2 regions of the Roseateles sp. UC29_93 genome follow, and region 2 is predicted to be linked to the other one. Evidence: predicted binding sites of a transcription regulator. Region 2 holds the regulator's gene; the other holds the start of a gene.
What was found. Region 2 encodes LexA, which represses DNA repair genes until DNA is damaged. Its sites were predicted from a motif close to ACTGTATNNNNATACAGT; they were not measured.
Positions count from the first base shown of each region.

Region 1: the regulator LexA is predicted to act here: its motif matches at 1,523-1,540, upstream of ruvA (Holliday junction branch migration protein RuvA).

Region 1 covers NZ_CP170545.1:2,211,285-2,214,679, forward strand. Annotated here, with positions in the region: gene ruvB (Holliday junction branch migration DNA helicase RuvB) at 1-881, opposite strand, end outside; gene ruvA (Holliday junction branch migration protein RuvA) at 910-1,479, opposite strand; gene ACFJIX_RS10305 (response regulator transcription factor) at 1,590-2,243, opposite strand; gene ACFJIX_RS10310 (sensor histidine kinase) at 2,385-3,395, opposite strand, start outside.
Region 2 covers NZ_CP170545.1:5,450,669-5,454,063, reverse strand. Annotated here, with positions in the region: tRNA gene ACFJIX_RS25305 (tRNA-Glu) at 1-62, shown strand, start outside; tRNA gene ACFJIX_RS25300 (tRNA-Asp) at 245-321, shown strand; tRNA gene ACFJIX_RS25295 (tRNA-Ala) at 369-444, shown strand; tRNA gene ACFJIX_RS25290 (tRNA-Glu) at 507-582, shown strand; tRNA gene ACFJIX_RS25285 (tRNA-Asp) at 685-761, shown strand; gene ACFJIX_RS25280 (helix-hairpin-helix domain-containing protein) at 827-1,132, opposite strand; gene lexA (transcriptional repressor LexA) at 1,150-1,827, opposite strand; gene ACFJIX_RS25270 (asparaginase) at 1,966-2,877, shown strand; gene ACFJIX_RS25265 (organic hydroperoxide resistance protein) at 2,987-3,395, opposite strand, start outside.

The DNA of each region.
Region 1 (3,395 bases), 3.2 Mb from region 2:
AGCCCCACCGGCCCGCCGTCGAAGCGGTGCACCACCGCCTCAAGCAACTTGCGGTCCATCAGATCGAAGCCCAGCGGATCGACGTCCAGCATCGCCAACGCCTTTTCCGCGATCGTGCGGGTGATGGTGCCATCGGCCTTGACGTCGGCGTAATCGCGGACGCGACGCAGCAACCGGTTGGCGATCCGCGGCGTGCCGCGCGAACGCCGCGCAACCTCAAGCGCGCCTGCCGGCTCGATCGGTGCGCCGAGCAGCGACGCGGACCGCGTCACGATGCGCTGCAGTTCATCGGCCGTGTAGAACTCCAGCCGAGCGACGATGCCGAAGCGATCGCGAAGTGGGTTGGTCAGCATGCCGGCGCGTGTGGTCGCGCCGATCAGTGTGAACGGCTGCAGGTCAAGCTTGATCGAACGCGCTGCCGGGCCCTCGCCGATCATGATGTCGATCTGGTAGTCCTCGAGCGCCGGATAGAGGATTTCCTCGACGACCGGCGAAAGCCGGTGGATCTCGTCGATGAACAGCACGTCGTTGCGCTCGAGGTTGGTCAGGATGGCGGCGAGGTCCTTGGGCTTTTCGAGGACCGGCCCGCTGGTCTGGCGCAGGTTGACGCCCAGCTCCGCGGCCACGATGTGACTCAGCGTCGTCTTGCCCAATCCCGGCGGTCCGAACAGGAGCACGTGATCGAGCGCCTCGCGTCGCTTTTTAGCGGCGCCGATGAAGATCTCCAGCTGCTCCCGCGCCTTGGCCTGGCCGACGTACTCGTCGAGCAGCTTGGGGCGCAGTGCGCGCTCGATCGCGTCCTCGTTCGGCGACGCCGGTTGTGCGCTGATCAGGCGGGCCTGTTGCGGCGCGGGCGTGAAGTCGTCGGTCTGGATGCTCATGGTGGGAGGGTACGCCGCGCGCGCGGATTCATGACAGGTGCTTCATCGCCAGCTTGATGCCTTCACTGACGCCAATGTCCCCCGGCAGCGTCTTCAGCGCGGTACCGGCTTCCTTCTCGCTGTAGCCCAGCGCGACCAGCGCCTGGAGGATGTCGGCCTGCGCGTCGTTGGCCACGGACACCGGCAGCGACAGGTCGGGGCTCAGCTTGCCCTTGAGCTCCAGCAGCAGCCGTTCGGCCGTCTTCTTCCCGATGCCCGGGACCTTCACGAGACGGCCAGCCTCCTGCCTGGATACGGCCTGCGCCAGGTCGCCGACCGACATGCCGGACAGCAGCGACAAGGCCATCTTGGGGCCGACGCCGCTGATCTTGATCAGCAGACGGAAGGTGCTGCGCTCCTCGGCGGTGAGGAAGCCGAAGAGGACGTGGGCATCCTCGCGGATGCTCAGGTGCGTCAGCAGTGTGGCGCGCTCGCCCAGGCCCGGCAGATTGAAGAAGGTGCTCATCGGCACATCGACTTCGTAGCCGACGCCTTGCACGTCGATGAGGACCTGCGGGGGCGATTTTTCCGCGATGACGCCGGTGAGCTTGCCGATCATGGGCGCGGATTATCCGCGTTCAGCGGCGATTCGACGGTGATTTGCTGGATGTTTGTCCAGTATTTTCCCGAGGCGTGCGGCCACGCCTCGAGATCCGGCGCGCGAAGCGCTCAGTTGCGCCCGAAAAGCCCCAGGCGTTGTGCTTCCAGCGCCGCTTCGGCGCGCGAGCTCACATTGAGCTTGCGGTAGATCTGCTTCACATAGTCGGCGATCGTGTGGCGCGACAGCCCCAACTGCACGCCGATCTCCGGCAGCGTGAAGCCCTTGGCGACGCGAAGCAGCACTTCCGTCTCGCGGTCCGTCAGCGAGACCTCGTGCAGCACCTGCGCGGCCTGCGGCCGGCGTTGCGACGTGAAGTAGGCGATGACCTTGCGCGCGATCGACGGGGACAGCGGCGGCTCTCCCTGGCTGATGCGCTGGAGCTGCTCGACCAGCAGCTCGCGCGATTGCTCCTTGAGCAGGTAACCGAAGGCACCGGCCTGCAGGGCAGGGAAGAGATGCTCGTCGTCGTCGTGGATGGTGACGATCACCGACTGGACTTCAGGCTGTTTCTCTCGCAGCGCGGAGATCACGTCGACTCCGGAACCGTCCGGCAGGCCCAGGTCCAGCAGGGCCAGCGTGAAGCGCTGCGAGTTGACCTGCTGCAATGCGTCCTGCACCCGCGAGCACTCGGTGACGACCGCGTTGGCGAAGACCTGTTTGACCAGGACCTTGAGCCAGGCGCGGATTTCGGGAATGTCTTCGAGGAGCAGGATGTGGTTCATGGCGCGGATTCTTGCTCAGGATTGTCGTGCGGGCGGAGTGCTCGCTGACTTCCTGCAACGGTACGGCTTTCTGGAGGGACTGACCATCCTGATCAACGCCGGACTGTGGCGCCGGCGGCAATGGATCACGCTGGCATGCGATCAGAGCGGGATCGTCAGCCGGATGACGGTGCCCCAACCGGGGCCGGATTCGACCAGGCACTGACCATGCATCTGCTTGGCGCGCGCCTTCATGCTGGCCATGCCGTGTCCCTTGTCCAGGCGACCTTCGAGCTCCAGCGGGATGCCCTGGCCGTTGTCCTGGATCACCACGGAGAAGTAGCCGTCCTGCGCCGAGCAGCTGATCACGCAATGCGTGGCGCCGCTGTGCTTGATGATGTTGCTCACCGATTCGCGCAGGATGCGCGTCGTCTGCACGTAGGCGCGGGCGGGGAAGGTGTGCTCGATGTCCTCGGCGGGCGATTTCCACTCGGCCAGGATGTTGGCCTGTGCCAGTCGCGAGACCACCTCCGCGCGCCAGTCCCCCAGCGCGTCCAGCAGTTGCACGGGCTTGCCGGTCAGGCCACGCACCGACAGCCGCATCTCCTCGAGCGCCTCGCGCGCGAGCGTGGAGATCCGGTCCGACTCGCTGGTGTGGACGATGGTCAGCAGCTTGGCACCCAGGTCGTCGTGCAGGTCGGCGGCGATGCGCTTGCGCTCGCGTTCGGTGACCTGCTCCAGCTTGGTTTCCGCGACCTGATCGAAATGGCGCTCCAGCTCGGCGATGCGCTCCTGCAGACGCAACTCGCCTTGCAGGACGGCGAGCTCGGACTGCGTGAGCGCGCGGGCGAACTCGCGCACGCGATGCAGGCCGAGTCCCAGCAGGCACAGTGGCCCGAGGATGCCCGCCAGACCGCTGCCCGGCAGCGTCCATGCGGCCAGCACCGCGAGCGCGCCGAAGCCGATCAGCACGCAACTGAGGATGAAGTCGGACTGCGGGTACCGCTCCTCAAGCGTCGGGAGGAACATGTCCTGCCACAGATGCCAGAGATGCCAGCCCATCGCGACCAGCAACTGGGCGCCCAACCACCAGAGCGCGAAGGAGGCGATCCGTGTTGCCGGCACCGGCAGCAGCAACGCGGCAGGAAAGAGCAGCGCCTGGGCCAGCAGCGC
Region 2 (3,395 bases):
GAGGCCTAGGACACCACCCTTTCACGGTGGCTACAGGGGTTCGAATCCCCTAGGGGACGCCAAGTTTCGAGCTTGGTTACTGACCAGAGATTGAACGAGAAAATCGAAAAATTCTTCGGAAATCGATTTGATCGTTGTCAAAATCAGGTACAGTAACGAAATCGACGCAGCGATGACGTCAAGTAATTGATGAAATCAAAGCAAGAAGAGTTTGATGCGACAGATCGAAAGGTCTTGAGTATCTGGAGTGGTAGTTCAGTTGGTTAGAATACCGGCCTGTCACGCCGGGGGTCGCGGGTTCGAGCCCCGTCCACTCCGCCAACAAAGTTGAGACTCGGGCGGCGTACCGATTCGATGCGAAAGCATTCGGGGGTATAGCTCAGCTGGGAGAGCGCTTGCATGGCATGCAAGAGGTCAGCGGTTCGATCCCGCTTACCTCCACCAGAACGCCTTCGGGTGTGACGGTTGCAAGGTACGCGCAGTTCGAGTCAAAACAAGCAGGTCCTGTCCCCTTCGTCTAGAGGCCTAGGACACCACCCTTTCACGGTGGCTACAGGGGTTCGAATCCCCTAGGGGACGCCAAGTTTGACAAGGCTTGGCTGCATCGCGGTTCTGTATAGAACTGATTGCTTGCAGCAGAACTTGTTCGCAAATGATATCGATGCACTCAATAGCGTCGTATCTGGAGTGGTAGTTCAGTTGGTTAGAATACCGGCCTGTCACGCCGGGGGTCGCGGGTTCGAGCCCCGTCCACTCCGCCAACATTAAAACCCTGTCGATGCAAATCGGTAGGGTTTTTTCTTTGGTCGTCGCTTCTGTTCTTCAATCAGATATCCGGATACTCGCGCTTGCGCTGCGCCGTATAACTCCACCAATCACGGGGAGGGCCGCCGTTCATGAAATCGACGGCGGCCATATAAGTATCCAGGACGCACGGGTCATGCCGCTGACCGGTGAGTTTGCAAATCCGCTTATACAGCGCGAAGGCATCGGCGCCCACGAGATCCATCGGCTGATGAATCCCCATCAACTCGAAATCCCGCACCATCGCCGGTCCGATGTCGGGAATCTGCCGCAGAGACGCGCATTCGGCGGCCGAGGCTGCTTTGCTGTGCGTCTTTCGCGCGCTCATGAGGGGGATGGCGGCGCTCAGTGAAAGCCGCCGGAACGGATCAGACCGACTGCCAGGCCTTCGATCGCAAACTCCTCATCGGGGGTGACCTCGATCGGTTGGAAGTCCGGGTTCTCCGGCAGCAGGCGAATGCCGTCGGCATGGCGCTGAAAGCGCTTCACGGTGACCTCTTCACCGATGCGCGCCACGACGACCTGGCCGTTGCGCGCCTCGCTGATCTTCTGAACGGCGAGCAGGTCGCCGTCCATGATGCCGATGTCCTTCATGCTCATGCCTTTGACGCGGAGCAGGAAGTCGGGCGCCTTCGAGAACATCGAGGGGTCGACGCTATAGTGCTGCTCGACATGTTCCTCGGCGAGGATCGGCGCGCCGGCAGCGACGCGGCCCACGAGCGGCAGCGTCAACTGTGCGAGGCTCGCCAGCGGCAGCGCGAACTGGCTGTGCTCCCGGGCGCGATTGACCTGACGCAAGGCGGTCGACGGCAGGCGGATGCCACGTGCGGTACCGCCGACCAACTCGATGACGCCTTTTCGCGCCAGAGCCTGCAGGTGTTCCTCGGCCGCATTCGCGGACTTGAATCCCAGTTGCTGCGCGATCTCCGCGCGGGTGGGCGGCGAGCCGGTGCTCTCGATGCTGTCGCGGACCAGATCGAAGATCTGCTGTTGCCGGGCAGTGAGTTTGGGCGGTGTATCCACGAGCAAGCCTTTTTTCCATTGAGGACCGGATGTCGAGAACGCGGCGACCCTGATGGTTCAAAAGCCGCCTGAGAATTCATCCAGCATCTGGATTTTTATACAGGAGACGAGAAATTGCAAAGTGTGGCCCAGACCCTCGTGATCATCGGCACCGGCGGGACCATCGCCGGGGCCTCCGGCAGTGCGACGGATAACGTCGGCTACAAGGCCGGCTCGCTGTCGGTCGAGTCGCTGGTGAGCGCGGTACCGGCGTTGGCGTCGAAGGCGCTCGAGGCTGAGCAGCTGGCTCAGCTCGACAGCAAGGACATGGATCACGCGACCTGGGCGCGACTCGCGCGTCGGGTGCGGGAGCATCTGGATCGCCCCGAGGTCCGCGGCATCGTGATCACGCATGGCACCGACACGCTCGAGGAGACCGCTTACCTGCTGCAACGCGTGCTCGCGCCGGAGAAGCCGGTGGTCCTGACGGCCGCGATGCGCCCGGCCACGGCCATCCAGGCGGACGGTCCGCAGAACCTGCTGGATGCGGTGGCTGTTGCCGAAGCCGAAGGCGTGCGCGGCGTCGTCGCGGTCGTGGCGGGCCAGGTGTGGTCCGGGTTGGAGCTGCGCAAGACGCACAGCTATCGCCTGAACGCCTTCGAGGCGGGGCCCGACGCCGGTCCGCTGGCCGTGGTGGAGGAGGGGACGTTGCGCCGTTTCCGCGACTGGCCGCAAGGCGAGGCGTTGGGTGTGGGTCTGCTTCCCGAAGACGCGTCGCGGTGGCCTTGGGTCGAGGTGCTCGGCAGCCACGCCGGCTCGGAAGTGCGTTCACTCGACGCGTGGCGTGCGGCAGGGCTCCAGGGGCTGGTGCTGGCCTGCACCGGGAACGGCACGCTGAATCGTGCGCTCGACGCGCCGGTGCAGGCGTTGAAGGACGCCGGCGTCCCGGTCTGGCGTACGACGCGTTGCGCGCAGGGGCGCATCGTCGGTGCGTCCGACGAGCCCGCGGCCGCGCTATCGCCCTGGACGGCGCGCATCGAGTTGATGCTCACGTTGCTGCGCCCGCGCTGATCTCATCGGGCCAAAGAATGTGCGCCAAAGAAGGCGCGCCAACGAAAAGCGCCGGCATTGCCGGCGCTTTTTTTCCATCGAGAGTCCGGAACGAGCCGGACCCGGATGATCAGACGATCGTCAGCGTGACGTCGATGTTGCCGCGCGTGGCGTTCGAGTACGGGCAGACCTCATGGGCTTCGGCGACCAGCTTCTCCAGCGCGGCGCGGTCCATGCCCGGCACGGAGATCTTCATCGACACGGCGATGCCGAAGGCGCCCGGCTTGTTGGCGTGGGGGCCGATGCCGACTTCGCTGGTGATCGAGACTTCGGCCGGCAGCGCGACCTTGTTGCGACCCGAGACGGCCTTCATCGCGCCGATGAAGCAGGCCGAGTAGCCCGCTGCGAACAGCTGTTCCGGGTTGGTGCCGGGGCCGCCGCCGCCGCCGAGTTCCTTCGGCGTGGACAGATCGACCTTCAGCGCGCCGTCGGACGATTGCGCGGTGCCTTGACGGCCGCCAGTGGCGGTGGCGGTGGCG